One region of the Hwanghaeella sp. 1Z406 genome, then DNA from elsewhere that is predicted to be linked to it. Evidence: predicted binding sites of a transcription regulator. Region 1 holds the regulator's gene; the other holds the start of a gene.
The links. Region 1 encodes PhoB, which activates phosphate uptake and scavenging genes when phosphate is short. Its sites were predicted from a motif close to TNTCATAAAACTGTCA; they were not measured.

Region 1 (7,948 bases):
TGTCGAAGATCCCAGCTTGATCGGTCAGACTGTTTCAATCACGGTCCCGGTGTCAGATGCCTTTGACCAATTCTATAAGGGTGTTATCCCCCGTGATGTGCCAGAAGATCAGCGCAAGGTCTCCAACAAGCAAATCGTGTGGTGGGATCAACTGGTAGATAACGGGCAAGTCTCCAAGCCATTCAACTGGACCCTGCTGTTTTCTGCCGACAGCCGCTTTCCCGAATTGGCTGGGTTGTCCGGTGCGATTGTAGGGTCCTTCTATGCCCTGCTGGTTTGTTTCCTGATCAGTTTCCCGGTTGGGATTGCAGCAGCGGTCTATCTGGAGGAGTTTGCCCCGAAAAACCGCTGGACTGATCTGATTGAAGTGAACATCAACAATCTTGCTGCCGTACCATCTGTCGTATTCGGTTTGTTGGGTCTTGCGGTATTCCTTCAGTTCTTTGGTCTGCCGCGCTCTGCGCCTCTGGTCGGTGGGATGGTTTTGTCGCTAATGACACTGCCTACGATCATTATTACCACGCGGGCGGCGCTGAAGGCGGTGCCTCCCTCGATCCGTGAAGGCGGTTTTGGGATTGGCGCCTCGCACCAGCAAGTGGTCATGCATCATGTTTTGCCTTTAGCCATGCCAGGTATCCTGACCGGGACGATTATCGGTCTGGCCCAGGCCTTGGGCGAAACCGCGCCATTGCTGCTGATTGGCATGAACGCCTTCATTACCTCTGCGCCGGGTGGAATAATGGACTCGGCAACAGCGCTTCCAACACAGATATTTATCTGGGCAGACAGCCCTGAGCGGGGGTTTGTTGCCCGCACATCGGCAGCCATTCTGGTTCTGATCGGGTTTCTGGTCGTTATGAACCTAATCGCCGTCGTTCTTCGTCAACGCTTCCAACGTAAGTGGTAGGATCCATGTCTTCAGAATCAATTGAACCAACAGCCTTCGACCATGCCAAGGATTCAAGCAAGGTGACCGTCTCGGCATCCCCCAGCACAGGCACGGGCAATGCGAAAATGAAGGGCCGCAAGGTCACCGTTTTCTATGGTGAAAAGCAGGCGCTGTTTGATGTTGATATCGACATCATGGAAAACGAAGTAACTGCCCTGATCGGCCCGTCCGGTTGCGGTAAGTCGACTTTCCTGCGCTGCCTGAACCGGATGAACGATGTCGTCGATATTTGTCGCGTCCATGGTGAGATCATCATGGATGGCAAGGATATCTATGATCGGGATGTTGATGTCGTGCATCTTCGCGCCCGCGTCGGCATGGTGTTCCAGAAGCCCAATCCTTTCCCCAAGTCGATCTATGAGAACGTGGCTTATGGGCCGCGCATTCATGGCCTGACTCGCAACAAGTCGGAACTGGACGAGATTGTTGAAACCTCGTTGCAGAAGGCAGGTCTTTGGAGTGAGGCAAAGGATCGCCTGAACCAGCCGGGCACCGGACTTTCTGGTGGTCAGCAGCAGCGTCTGTGTATTGCCCGTGCAATCGCCGTCGCCCCGGAAGTCATTCTGATGGATGAACCCTGTTCGGCGCTGGATCCGATTGCGACTGCAAAGATCGAGGATCTGATTCACGAATTGCGCGAAAACTACACCATCGCCATTGTGACCCATTCCATGCAGCAGGCGGCACGCGTGTCACAAAAGACAGCGTTCTTCCATTTGGGGAATCTTGTGGAATATGGTGAAACAGAACAGATTTTCACCAATCCCAAGGAAGAGCGGACGCAAGGTTATATCACCGGACGGTTTGGCTGATTTTTTCCGAATCCTGATATACTGGGTCTCCTGCGGGGCTCGCCCGGCACCTGATAGAAAGAGTGATGTATCATGTCGAATGTCTCCGAAGGTCATATTCATGCAGAATATGACAATGAATTTAAAAAACTGACCAAGCTGTTGGCCCGGATGGGTGGACTTGCGGAAAGTCAGTTGGCCAACGCCCTGATCGCGATTGAAAAACGCGACAATAAGCTGGCGATGGCCGTGAAGGACGGGGATAAGGAAATTGACGCGCTGGAGCACGAGATCGAAAGTCTGGTCGTGCGGATGTTGGCCCTGCGCCAGCCGATGGCCAATGATCTGCGCTATGTCGTATCCACCCTGCGCACGTCTTCGGATATTGAACGGATCGGCGATTACGCAAAGAACATCGCCAAACGTGCCATGGCGCTGAACCAGCTTCCGGCAGAGCCTTTGTTGCGGGGCGTGCTGCGCATCGGTCGCCCGGTTCAAGCCATGCTGAAAGACGTGATGGACGCCCATCTGCAAGGCGACACGGCCAAAGCCATTGAAGTGTGGGAGGCCGATGAAGAGGTTGATGCCCTATACACCAGCCTGTTTCGTGAATTGCTGACCTATATGATGGAAGACCCCCGGCATATCACGCCCTGCACCCACTTGCTGTTTATCGCAAAGAATCTGGAGCGAATTGGCGATCACGCGACCAATATCGCTGAAATCATCCATTTCCAGGTGGAAGGTGTGTCCCTGGGCGATCGCCGCCCGAAGGCGGATGCCTCTAACTATGAAGTCATGCAGCCAGAGGATGACTCAGATGACGACGATGAAGACGATAACGACGGGCCTACGGGCAATGTCTGATGTGCGCGATCAAGTCTCGGTGAAATCAATGGGGGGCATGAAGCCCAAAGTATTGATTGTCGAAGACGAAACCGCAGTGGTGACGCTGCTGCGCTATAATTTGGAATATCAGGGTTTTGAAGTCGATGCCGTTTCCGATGGCGAAGAGGCCCTGGTCGCGATTGAGGAAAATCCACCCGATATCGTGCTGTTGGACTGGATGCTGCCGCAATTGTCCGGCATTGAAGTATGCCGCCAGCTACGTCGCCGTCCGGCCACCAAAACCCTGCCGATCATTTTGTTGACGGCGCGGGGCGAGGAAGCCGATACCGTGCGCGGCCTGGATTCTGGTGCGGATGATTATGTCACCAAGCCGTTCTCCCCCGCGGAATTGACGGCCCGGGTGCATGCCTTGCTGCGCCGTTCTCGCCCGGCCTTGTCGGATGAGGCATTGAACGCTGCGGATGTTCAGATGGATCTGGCAGCCCACCGCGTTCATCGCAATGGCCGCGAAATCAAGCTGGGCCCGACGGAGTACCGCCTGCTGCGTCATTTCATGGAACATCCAGGCCGGGTCTTCAGCCGTGAACAACTGCTGGACGCGGTTTGGGGTCGTGATGTCTATGTCGAATTGCGCACTGTGGATGTGCATATCCGTCGCCTGCGCAAGGCCCTGAATGAAGGTGGGGAGACCGATGTGATCCGCACCGTGCGGTCCGCCGGCTATGCTTTGGAACTGCAAAGCTGACAACTTGACGCTCTTTTCTCGCTGAACGGCGCAAATTGGCTATAATTCCAGGGCGGTATAAGGCATTGTGCCTCCCGACCCTGGAACCAGCCTGTCCTCTGTGATACAGAGGGTAAAAGGATTTGCGATGCCCGACACAGCCTTGAAAACCATCACCTTTTCTCTTGATGGACGCGATGTGACCGCGTTTCCTGGCGAAAGCATTTGGCAGGTCGCCAAACGTGAAGGCACAACAATTCCGCATCTGTGCTGGCAGCCGGAACCTGGCTATCGTGCTGATGGCAATTGTCGTGCTTGTATGGTGGAGATTGAGGGCGAACGGACCCTGGCGGCCTCCTGTATCCGCACGCCCAGTGAAGGCATGGTCGTTAAATCCGCCTCTGATCGCGCCAAGGCGTCCCGGGATATGGTGTTTGAACTGTTATTGGCTGACCAGCCCGCGCGGGAAGTCGCCCATGAAACAGACAGCAAGTTCTGGACATGGATCGACAAAATGGATGTCGAAACATCCCGTTTTCCTCAGCGCGCGACGCCTGAAACGGATGCCAGTCATGCGGCAATGCGGGTCAATCTTGATGCCTGTATCCATTGCAATCTGTGTGTTCGCGCCTGTCGGGAAGTTCAGATCAATGATGTGATCGGCATGGCCTATCGCGGGCACGGGGCCAAGATCGTGTTTGATTTTGATGATCCGATGGGCCAATCGACCTGTGTCGCCTGTGGTGAATGTGTTCAGGCCTGCCCGACCGGGGCGTTGATGCCCGCCACTAAGGTCGATGAAAGTCAGGTCTATGTCGGTGCAGCGGACTCGATTGTAGACTCTGTCTGCCCCTTCTGTGGCGTCGGCTGTCAGACGGAAATCCATGTTAAAGACAATAAAATCGTTGAAGTACGCGGCAAGAATGGGCCAGCCAATGAACAGCGCCTGTGCGTCAAGGGGCGGTTTGGGATGGATTATTCCAGCCATGCCGGACGCCTGACCAAGCCCTTGATCCGCAGAAAGGATGCGGAAAAGCGTTGGGATATCGAAGTCGATCCAATGAATCCGCTGACGCATTTCCGGGAAGCCACCTGGGAAGAAGCCATCGAAGTCGCGGTTTCGGGCCTACGTAAGATCCGCGATGACAAGGGCGGTGACGCCCTGGCCGGATTTGGCTCTGCAAAAGGATCGAATGAAGAAGCCTATCTGTTCCAGAAGTTGGTGCGGACCGGGTTTGAAACCAACAATGTCGATCACTGCACCCGTCTGTGTCATGCATCCTCTGTCGCGGCCCTGATGGAAGGGGTGAATTCCGGCGCTGTGACGGCACCCTTTACCGCCGCGAAAGATGCCGATTGCATGATCGTGATTGGCGCACGTCCTGCCCAGAATCACCCCGTTGCGGCGACATTTTTGAAGCAAGCGGTAAAGCGCGGTGCCAAAATGATTGTACTGGACCCACGGGGTCAGGATTTGGCGCGCCACGCCTGGAAGCATCTGCAATTCACGCCAGGCCGCGATGTGCCGCTGTTGAATGCGATGATCCATACCATCATCTACGAAAATCTGGTGGACGAGCAGTTCATTCAGGCGCGGGTGGAAAACTATCAGGCCGTGAAAGAGAATGTGCGGCCGTTCTCGCCAGAAGAAATGGCGCCGATTTGTGGCATTGATGCTGAAACCATTCGGGAGGTTGCGCGCGTCTATGCGCGGTCGGAAAAATCGATCATTTTCTGGGGGATGGGTGTTTCCCAGCATGTGCACGGTACCGACAATGCCCGCTGCCTGATCACCCTGGCTGCCATTACCGGCCAGATCGGTCGGCCCGGTACCGGGCTGCACCCGCTGCGCGGTCAGAATAATGTTCAAGGCGCGTCCGATGCCGGCCTGATTCCCATGGTATTCCCCGACTATAAATCTGTCGAAAACCCCGAAATTCGGGAAATGTACGAAAAATTCTGGGGCCAGAGCCTGGACCCCAATCGCGGCCTGACCGTGGTTGAAATCGTCGACGCGATTCTGGCTGGCAGCATTAACGGCATGTATATCATGGGCGAAAATCCGGCCATGTCGGACCCTGATACCCGTCATGCCCGTCAGGCCCTGGCGGAATTGGACCATCTGGTCGTGCAGGACATCTTCCTGACCGAAACCTGTTATCATGCGGATGTGATTTTCCCCGCCTCTGCCCTGGCTGAAAAATGGGGTACCTTCACCAATACCAATCGACAAGTTCAAATCGGCCGGCCCGCGCTGACTCCGCCGGGGGACGCGCGTCAGGACTGGGAATTGATTCAGGCCATTGCCCAGGGATTGGGGCTGAACTGGAACTACAGCCATCCGAAAGAGGTCTTTGCGGAAATGGGACGGATTATGCAGTCCTTTAACGGCATTACCTGGGACCGGTTGGAAAATGAAGGGGCGGTCACCTATCCCTGTGACGATGAAACGACACCCGGACACGAGATTATTTTCGCAGAATCCTTCCCCACAGCGAATGGTCGCGTGAAATTGACCCCAACCGATCTGGTGCCACCATCAGAATTGCCGGATGCGGACTATCCGATGGTGCTGACCACCGGACGCTTGCTGGAACATTGGCATACGGGTGCGATGACAAGACGCGCCACGGTGCTGGATATTCTTGAGCCGGAAGCCGTCGCCCATCTGCATCCCAGATGGCTGGCGAAGCATGGCGTGAAACCTGGTGATATGGTCGCCGTTCACACCAGACGCGGCGCGGTCAAGGTAAAGGCGCGGGCGGACCGGGATGTTACAGAAGACATGGTCTTCATGCCGTTCTGTTTTGCCGAAGGGCCGGCCAATATGCTGACAAACCCGCAATTGGATCCGTTTGGTAAGATTCCAGAATTCAAATTCTGCGCCGCCCGTGTCGCCCCCCTGGTTCAAGTGTCAGAGGCAGCAGAATAGGGACCACAGGCACCAATTGCGCCTGCCGCCCTGGACCCCGGATCAAGTCCGGGGTGACGAAATTCTCACAAATACGCACCCTCACCCTGAGGAGCCGAGTGTCTCGAAGGGTGATCTGCCTGGAAGCACCGGACTTACAGCCCCTCCTTCGAGACGGCGCTAACGCGCCTCCTCAGGATGAGAATGGGGCGGTTTGGAATCGTGTGAGCCAGCCCCTCTGCGCCCTTTGCGCCTTCTCTGCGTTCTTTGCGATTACTCTTCAAAGGAGGAGACGCGGAGGGCGCAAAGACAATCCCTGTCTCGTCTTACCCGCGCAGGCGGGTATCCAGGGCCACAGGCACCAAATTCACCTGCCGCCCTGGACCCCGGATCAAGTCCGGGGTGACGAAATTCCCGCAAATACGCACCCTCACCCTGAGGAGCGGAGCGTCTCGAAGGGGGAGCCTTCTGTAAGCACAGACCTTACAGCCCCTCCTTCGAGACGGCGCTATCGCGCCTCCTCAGGATGAGAGTGGGGCGGTTTGGAGTTTTATGTGTCAGGCCGCTCCGCGCCCTTTGCGCCTTCTCTGCGCTCTTTGCGATTAATCTTCAAAGGAGGGAACGCTGAGGACGCGAAGACAATCTCTGTCTCGTCTTACCCGCGAAGGCCGGTATCCAGGGCAGCCCGTTCCTATTTTGCCTGCCGCCCTGGACCCCGGATCAGGTCCGGGGTGACGAAATTCCCGCAAATACGCACCCTCACCCTGAGGAGCGGAGCGTCTCGAAGGGGGAAGCACAGTGCTTACAGCCCCTCCTTCGAGACGGCGCTACGCGCCTCCTCAGGATGAGAATGGGGCGGTGGAATTGTGTGTGCCAGGCCGCTCCGCGTCCTTTGCGCCTTCTCTGCGTTCTTTGCGATTACTCTTCAAAGGTGGGAACGCGGAGGGCGCAAAGACAATCTCTGTACGTCTTACCCGCGAAGGCGGGTATCCAGGGCCACAGGCACCAAATTCACCTGCCGCCCTGGACCCCGGATCACGTCCGGGGTGACGAAATTCTCACAAATACGCACCCTCACCCTGAGGAGCGGAGCGTCTCGAAGGGTGATCTGCCTGCAAGCACAGTGCTTACAGCCCCTCCTTCGAGACGGCGCTACGCGCCTCCTCAGGATGAGAATGGGGCGGTGGAATTGTGTGTGCCAGCCCCTCTGCGCCCTTTGCGTTTTCTCTCCGCCCTTTGCGGTAAACCTTAAAAAATGCGGCAGGGCTCACACCCTCGGCTCTTCCGCGCAGGCGGGGGGATCGCGTCCGGGGTGACGTTTCGATAAAGCAGGCCTTCAGACGATCAGGATTGCCCTGAAGTCGTTGACATTGGTCAGCGTCGGGCCGGGTTTGATCTGATCGCCCAGAGCCTCAAAGAAGTTATGGGCGTCGTTGTTTTCAAGGGCCGCGCGGGCATTCAACCCGGCGGCATCGGCGCGGGTCAAAGTATCTGGATCGATCATCGCGCCTGCTACCTCTGCGGCCCCATCCACGCCGTCGGTGTCACAGGCCAGGCCATAGACGCCTTCCATGCCCTTCAAGGCCAGTGCCAGTGCCAGGGTGAATTCCGCATTCGGGCCACCAATGCCATCACCCTTGATCGTCACCGTGGTTTCGCCCCCCGACAGCAATACCGCCGGGGCAGCAACCGGCAGGCTATGGTCGCGGATCGATCGCGCGATG
Region 2 (7,948 bases), on a different contig from region 1:
CCCCAGCGGCGGTCACGATGGCGCGTTGTCCGTTAAATCTGCTCATTTTTGCTTGCCTCATAGGGTGGGGACTCACACTGTTTGCGCACCATGCTGGACACGGAACAAAGCGACAAGAATGAAGTGCAGGAAGGGCAGGGCGATGATCGTCTTTTCTGTGCGAAATGCCATGCCACAGTGACGCGGCAATGTTTCGCCATTCATAGGCGCGGCGCACATCAACACACGGTCTTCAATCCGGCAGGCCACGTCTTCACGGTACAGTGTTTTATTCACGCACCAGGCGCGGGTATGTTGGGCCGGCCCAGCACACAATTTTCCTGGTTTCCGGGACTCGCATGGCGGGTTGCGCTGTGTGTTGAATGCGGAACCCATATCGGGTGGGAATTCAGTGGGCCCGAAACGTTCTTTGGCCTGATCAAACTCGCTTTGACAACCAGCCCAAATCCTTAGCCTCTTGATCCTTCCCGGCGGGACAGGAAGGCCAGACGCTCAAACAGATGTACGTCCTGTTCATTCTTAAGCAACGCGCCATGCAGCGGGGGGATGGCCTTGCTGGGGTCTGTTTCACGCAATGTTTCGGGGGAGATATCTTCCACCATCAGCAGCTTGATCCAATCCAGCAATTCAGAGGTTGAGGGGCGCTTTTTCAGGCCTTGAACCTCGCGCACCTGGAAGAACAGGGCCAGGGCCTCGCTCAACAGCCGCTTCTTGATATCGGGAAAGTGAACCTGAACGATCTGTTCCATGGTCTCAGGGTCAGGGAAGCGGATGAAATGGAAGAAACAGCGTCGCAGGAAGGCGTCGGGCAATTCTTTCTCATTATTCGACGTGATGATCACGATGGGGCGCTTTTCCGCCCGGATCACTTCCTTTGTCTCATAGACATGGAATTCCATGCGGTCCAGTTCCAGCAACAGATCATTGGGGAATTCGATATCGGCCTTGTCCACCTCGTCAATCAACAGGACAGGGGCCGGATCAGTCGTGAACGCCTCCCACAGTTTTCCTTTGATGATGTAGTTGCGGATGTCATGCACCCGCTCATCGCCCAACTGGCTGTCGCGCAGGCGACTGACGGCATCATATTCATACAGACCCTGCTGCGCCTTGGTGGTGGATTTCACATGCCATTCGATAAAGGGGCGGTCCAGGGCGGTTGCGATTTCCCGCGCCAATTGCGTCTTTCCGGTACCAGGCTCTCCCTTGACCAGCAAGGGGCGTTGCAGTGTGACAGCGGCATTCACGGCGACGGCAAGATCTTCGGAGGCGACATAGCTGGACGTGCTGGTAAAGCGCATTGAGGATAATCCTGAGGGCAAGGGTTACGGATGGTCACTGACCCTAGTGTGCCCCCCTTGCGCAATCAAGACTCTAGCCTTGAAGCGCGATCAAAGTCCGCAATGTTCCAGAAGCCAGATTTGAGGAAAACCCTGCATTGATTTGCGCGGTTCCTGCGGAATTTGCTGCTGCCAGATTGGAGAGTAGGGAAACCTGGGACGCCAGGGATTCTGTTGGCTCTCCAGCCGCCTGAGCCTGTGACAGGGCCGATTGCATGAATCCGAGCAGGTCGGTCTTCTCGTCAAGTTTTCCGCCAGAGTAATAATTGCCCGGCAGATTTGACAGGAACTCTGAGCCCTTGGTCTGTAACTGCAGGATATCCTGATCACTGGCAGCACCGCTGTCTTTCAACGCGCCTGCCAGTTGGTCAATCTCGGTTGGGGATATGCCGGTGACATCGAACATTTTTGCAATGTCGGCAAAGGACAGGCTGGTTGATTTTACCTCTTTGTCATTTGAATTGAAGAGGTTGGCGATAAAAGAGTTTGCGTTAGAATCGGCAACGTCCTCTTTTTCCGGACGCTTTTCTGTTCCCGTTAATAGGGAGGCTCCAGCACTGAAAAGGCTAAACGCTGCGGCTTCCAGCATAACCCAAATCCTCAATCGGTTTGCATTGAGGGTATTTATGCAAGCGTTATGCCAATGGCGCGCGGATCAGCTGGGCTTTTTAATGGCCGAGTGCTCTCGCAGGGGTTCGCTTTCTACAATCAATTGCGTGCGGTCACTTGCATAATAGGACAGGCCGTACTCAATTGCGCGCCCGTCCAGATCCACATTGATGCTTTCTGTCTGCAGGACGGGGCGTGTTGGAGGCTGCTGTAAATGAATCGCCAGTTGGCGCGTTGGCATTGTGGCGGTGATGCGTGTGGAAAACCTTTTGTAATCGTGCACGCCACAGGCATCCAGGGCGGCGGTGATCGATAAAGTGTCACGAAAGGCTGCAATCATTCCCGCAAATCGTTTTGCGGGGAAGTAATGAGTGGCAACACTGATCGGGCGACCATCAACTTCACTGACCGCTTCCAACAGCACGACGGGGGCACCCTTCCGCAGATCCAGATTTCGGGCAATGACCGCGTCGGCACGGACCTGTTCGGTCCGCAGCAGTGTCTTGCTGGGCATGCGGTTGCCACTGGTGATGTTTTGGGTGAAGCGGGTACGCTCCCCAATGGGATATTCGATCAGGTCACTTTGGACAAATGTGCCGCGCCCTTGTTCAATTCGGACCTTGCCAATTTCCTGAAGGTAACTCATTGCGCGGCGAACGGTGTGGCGATTGACAGCAAAACGACGCGACAGGTCGGCTTCTGTGGGAAGACGGTCCCCCGGCTCATAGACGCCCTGGTCGATTTCGGCCTCTAATGAGCCGGCAATCTGTCGCCAAATTGGTTCTCCATCAGAAAGATACACGACTTGCCCCTTTGGTTATGCCACCCGTCACAAGAATTTCATCATCAATGCCATGCTTCGATCTTGCAATTGGGTCTAAGCTTAGGCATCTTATATTTGTCTAGACGTCTATACGAAAAATTGACGACTGTCTAGACCTTTGACTGGTTTGTTGAGTGTCGTGGCATCTTTGTCTTAACAGGAGGCGGTTTGTGAGGAATGAAAATTCCAACCCAGATATAGAGGATGATCGGTCCTGGCGGGCGCCTTTGTCTGATGACCAGCGCGCCCGGCAAGCCTGGATAGGGGTCTTGTCCATGGCCCCTTCCGCCCGTTTGTCAGACTTGTTCGAAGCGGTACCTGAAAAACCGGATTATGAATTTCTTCGGAAGCCGGAAAGCGGGTTGATCATGACCCAGGGCCGAATCGGTGGGGCCGGTGGAGCCTTTAACATGGGCGAAATGACGGTGACACGCTGCAGTGTGAAATTGTCTGATGGGACAGTCGGGCATGCTTATCAGGCGGGCCGTGACAAGAAAAAGGCGCGCTGCTGTGCCCTGTTGGACGCGATGCTGCAACAGCCGGAGCGTCGACTGGAAATCATGAATTCAATCATAGAGCCGTTAAAGGCCGAACAGGCGGCGCGGGATATGGCGCGCGCTAAAAAGGTTGCGGCGACGAAGGTTGATTTTTTCACCCTTGTGCGAGGGGAGGATTAAACGATGACCCTTACCGATTTGGCCCCCGGCTTTGCAGATCCGGTTCGCGATGCTGCAGTCAGTTTTCGCACCATTCTGGATGCGATGGCCCGGCCGGGTGAATTGAAATTACTGCCTGTGAAGGCCCCGGTTCCTGCCCCCTTGAATGGGGCGGCGGTCTGCATTGCCTTAAGCCTGATGGATCCAGATACGCCCTATTGGTTGGCGCCAGATCTGCGCAATGACCGTATCATTGGACATTTCAGCTTCCATACCGGTGCCCCCTTTGATGCGGATATTGCAAAGGCACAGTTCGCTTTTTTCCCGGTCGCGGATCTGCCGCAAGTCATGCTGGATTTAGCGATTGGCACGGATGAATACCCAGACCGGTCTGCGACAGCCATAGCATTGGTGCCCGGATTCGATGTGGTCGGGGGCGCGCGTTTGGCCGGGCCAGGCATTGAAACAACGTGTGATTTTGCACCTGGTGGAATGACCGCGGACGCCTGGGACGCCCTTGAGCGCAATGCGATGCTGTTTCCATTGGGGGTGGATACCATTTTCGCGGGACCAGACAGTCTTGCCGCGATCCCCCGCAGCACACGCCTAACCCGATTGGAGGCTTAGACCCATGTATGTTGCTGTAAAAGGCGGTGAGCGCGCGATTGATAATGCCCATCGCTTGCTGGCCGAAGATCGGCGCGGGAAGACGTCCACCCCGGACTTAACGGTGGATCAGATCCGCGAACAGATGAAGCTGGCCGTGGGGCGTGTGATGACCGAAGGGTCCGTTTATGATCCAGATCTGGCGGCCCTAGCGCTGAAGCAGGCGCGCGGAGATATGATTGAAGCGATTTTTCTGGTGCGTGCCTATCGCACGACATTGGCTCGTTTCGGCAATAGTTTGCCGGTCGAAACTGGCGCAATGAAAATTGATCGCCGTATCTCTGCTGCATTCAAGGATGTGCCGGGCGGTCAAATTCTGGGCCCGACCTTCGATTACACGCATCGGCTGATTGACTTCAAACTGGCGGCAGATGGCGGCAGTGCAGAGGAAGCGATTTCCATGGATGAAGCGATGCCTCAGGCGCGGCACGTGCTGGACCTGCTGGCAGGCGAAGGGCTGGTGGAGACACCTGAAGCATCCAAGGATCAGGCACAGCCTGGGGATATTACCCGTACCCCGGTCGAATACCCGATGGATCGATCGACCCGATTGCAAAGCCTGGCGCGGGGGGATGAAGGGTTCCTGCTGGCCTTGGGGTATTCCACCCAACGTGGCTATGCCAAGAACCATCCTTTTGCCGGTGAAATTCGTGTCGGGCGGGTAGCGGTTGAATTTCAGCCAGAAGAGCTGGGATTTCCCATCCAGATCGGCGAGATGGAAATGACCGAATGCAACATGATTAACCAGTTCAAGGGCTCCAAGACTGCGCCGCCGCAATTCACGCGGGGTTATGGCGTCGCGCTGGGACATGGGGAGCGCAAGGCCATGGCCATGGCGCTGGTGGACCGATCACTGCGGGCAGGGGAACTGGGAGAGGAACGCACAGCGCCTTCCCAAGATGAGGAATTCGTCCTGTCCCATTGTGACAACGTTCAGGCAACGGGCTTCGTGGAGCATTTGAAGTTACCCCACTATGTGGACTTCCAGTCGGAGCTAAATCTGGTGCGGAAAATGCGCAAACACGTGGAAGAGGGTACAGCCTTCGAAGCAAAGGAGGCCGCAGAATGAGTACGGAAACACAAGACGATGAGCTGGAATACAATTTCGCCTATCTGGATGAACAGACCAAGCGGATGATCCGCCGCGCCTTGCTGAAGGCGGTTGCCGTGCCGGGTTATCAGGTTCCTTTTGCCGGGCGTGAAATGCCCATGCCCTATGGTTGGGGCACGGGCGGTATCCAGGTCACGGCCTCAATTCTGGAACCTGACGATGTTTTGAAGGTGATCGACCAGGGGGCCGATGACACGACCAATGCGGTTTCTATCCGTAAATTCTTTCAGCGTGTCGCCGGAGTCGCGACGACAGAAAAGACCGAGGATGCGACCCTGATCCAAACCCGTCACCGCATCCCCGAAATGCCGCTGCATGAAGGGCAGATTTTGGTCTATCAGGTGCCGATCCCGGAACCGCTGCGTTTTCTGGAACCGCGTGAGACCGAGACCCGTAAAATGCATGCGCTGGAAGAATACGGCCTGATGCATGTGAAACTGTATGAGGATATTGCGCGCCACGGTCATATCGCGACGACCTATGCCTATCCGGTGAAGGTGAATGATCGCTATATCATGGACCCATCGCCGACGCCGAAATTTGATAATCCGAAAATGAATCGCTGTGCCGCCCTGCAATTGTTCGGCGCGGGTCGGGAAAAGCGGATCTATGCCGTGCCGCCCTATACCGATGTGGTCAGTCTGGATTTTGAGGATCACCCTTTTGAAATTCAGGCCTGGGATGAACCGTGCTCTTTATGTGGGGAAACCAACAGCTTCTTGGATGAGGTGATCATGGATGATCAGGGCACGCGGATGTTCGTTTGTTCTGATACCGATCATTGTTCGACACGTCAGCAGCAGGGCTATCAAGGCCCAGGGCAGGAGGCCGCAGAATGACTGAGACCGAAAACGCCCAAACGCCTTTACTATCGGTCCAATCCGTTACCAAGACATATGGGCCGCATCTTGGCTGTTCTGATATCAGCTTTGATCTGTATCCAGGGGAAGTGATCGGCATCGTCGGAGAATCCGGGTCGGGTAAGACAACGCTGTTGAATTGTCTGGCCGGCCGACTGACGCCGGATTCAGGGGAGATTCTGTATACAGATCGCCTCGGCTCCGCATTGAATGTGCATACTGTATCAGAGCCTCAACGCCGTATGTTGATGCGCACCGACTGGGCCTTTGTGCATCAACATGCGCGGGACGGATTGCGCATGACAGTCAGCGCTGGCGGCAATGTGGGCGAACGGCTGATGGCAGGCGGTGCCCGCCACTATGGCAATATTCGCGAACAGGCACTGGATTGGCTGGAAAAGACCGAAGTGGATGTCAGCCGCATCGATGACCGCCCGGACACATTCTCTGGCGGAATGCAGCAACGATTGCAGATCGCACGAAATCTTGTGACCGGTCCGCGTCTGGTCTTCATGGATGAGCCGACAGGGGGGCTGGATGTTTCAGTTCAGGCCCGATTGCTGGATCTGTTGCGGGGGCTGGTCTCGGAAATGGGGCTCAGTGCGATCATCGTCACCCATGATCTGGCCGTGGCCCGGTTGCTGTCCCATCGACTGGTGGTGATGCGGCGTGGCCTGATCGTTGAAACGGGACTAACCGATCAGGTCCTGGATGATCCGCAAGATGCCTATACCCAGCTACTTGTATCCTCTGTCTTGCATCCATGAGACGGGGAGGGAGCTTTTATGACTGATTTACTGCGCCTGACCAATGTTGAAAAATCCTTCACTCTGCACAATCAGGATGGGATCACATTGCCGGTTTTCAAGGGATTGACCATGCAGGCCCGTGCCGGGGAATGTGTTGCCCTGGCAGGCCCATCGGGCATGGGGAAATCCACACTGATGCGCATGATCTATGGCAATTATCTGTGCCAGGGGGGACAGGTAGAGGTTTTGCATAAGGGGGGCTGGGTCGATATCGCAAAAGCCAATGCACGCGACATCTTGCAGGTGCGGCGCTGGACATTGGGCTATATCAGCCAGTTTCTGCGGGTCGTGCCCCGGGTTTCGACGCTGAATGTCGTTGCAGAACCATTGATAATGCGCGGCGTTGATGGCGCAACGGCTCGGGATCAGGCCGCCGTGATGCTGACCCGGGTCAATTTGCCGGAATCCCTGTGGCACCTTGCCCCCGCGACATTTTCCGGCGGGGAACAACAGCGTGTGAATATTGCACGGGGATTTGTTGCAGATTATCCGGTAATGCTGCTGGATGAACCAACCGCATCGCTGGATCAGGCCAATCGCGAGGCGGTACTGGATTTGATCAGATCGTCAAAAGCGGCAGGACGGGCTTTGGTTGGCATCTTTCATGATGCCGATACACGGGCGGCGATCTGTGATCGGGAATTCTCGATTGGCGATTTCAAGGTATCCGCCTGAACAAAAGATATGGAATGGGACATGAACGATATTCGAAGCACCACCAGGAACGCCAATCTACAGGATGCAATCGGGACAACCATTTTTGCCAATGCGCGGGTAATTCTGGCCGATCGCGTGATGGGGGCCGGGCGTGTGACCGTGACAGATGGTCTGATCACGGCCATTGAAGAAGGAGACGCGGTTCCGTCCCTGCCGGGTGCGCAGGTCATTGATTGTGCGGGTGATTATCTGATGCCTGGCATGATCGAGCTTCATACCGATAATATCGAAAAGCACATCATGCCCCGCCCTGGTGCGGTCTGGCCGTCTGTTGCGGCCTCTATCGCCCATGACACGCAAATCATATCTGCGGGCATCACGACGGTTTATGACAGCGTTTCAGTTGGGGCCTTTGAC

Region 2: the regulator PhoB is predicted to act here: its motif matches at 2,777-2,792, upstream of phnF (phosphonate metabolism transcriptional regulator PhnF).

What each region holds. Positions count from the first base shown of each region.
Region 1 is NZ_JBLZHU010000002.1:283,650-291,597, forward strand. It holds gene pstA (phosphate ABC transporter permease PstA) at 1-907, shown strand, start outside; gene pstB (phosphate ABC transporter ATP-binding protein PstB) at 1,015-1,761, shown strand; gene phoU (phosphate signaling complex protein PhoU) at 1,834-2,607, shown strand; gene phoB (phosphate regulon transcriptional regulator PhoB) at 2,645-3,334, shown strand; gene fdhF (formate dehydrogenase subunit alpha) at 3,462-6,245, shown strand; gene ACOSDR_RS05755 (glycerate kinase type-2 family protein) at 7,561-7,948, opposite strand, start outside.
Region 2 is NZ_JBLZHU010000001.1:680,783-688,730, forward strand. It holds gene ACOSDR_RS03145 (SDR family oxidoreductase) at 1-46, opposite strand, end outside; gene ACOSDR_RS03150 (hypothetical protein) at 73-276, opposite strand; gene ACOSDR_RS03155 (AAA family ATPase) at 450-1,301, opposite strand; gene ACOSDR_RS03160 (hypothetical protein) at 1,375-1,929, opposite strand; gene phnF (phosphonate metabolism transcriptional regulator PhnF) at 1,996-2,751, opposite strand; gene phnG (phosphonate C-P lyase system protein PhnG) at 2,943-3,449, shown strand; gene phnH (phosphonate C-P lyase system protein PhnH) at 3,453-4,055, shown strand; gene ACOSDR_RS03180 (carbon-phosphorus lyase complex subunit PhnI) at 4,060-5,163, shown strand; gene ACOSDR_RS03185 (alpha-D-ribose 1-methylphosphonate 5-phosphate C-P-lyase PhnJ) at 5,160-6,044, shown strand; gene phnK (phosphonate C-P lyase system protein PhnK) at 6,041-6,832, shown strand; gene phnL (phosphonate C-P lyase system protein PhnL) at 6,851-7,549, shown strand; gene ACOSDR_RS03200 (alpha-D-ribose 1-methylphosphonate 5-triphosphate diphosphatase) at 7,571-7,948, shown strand, end outside.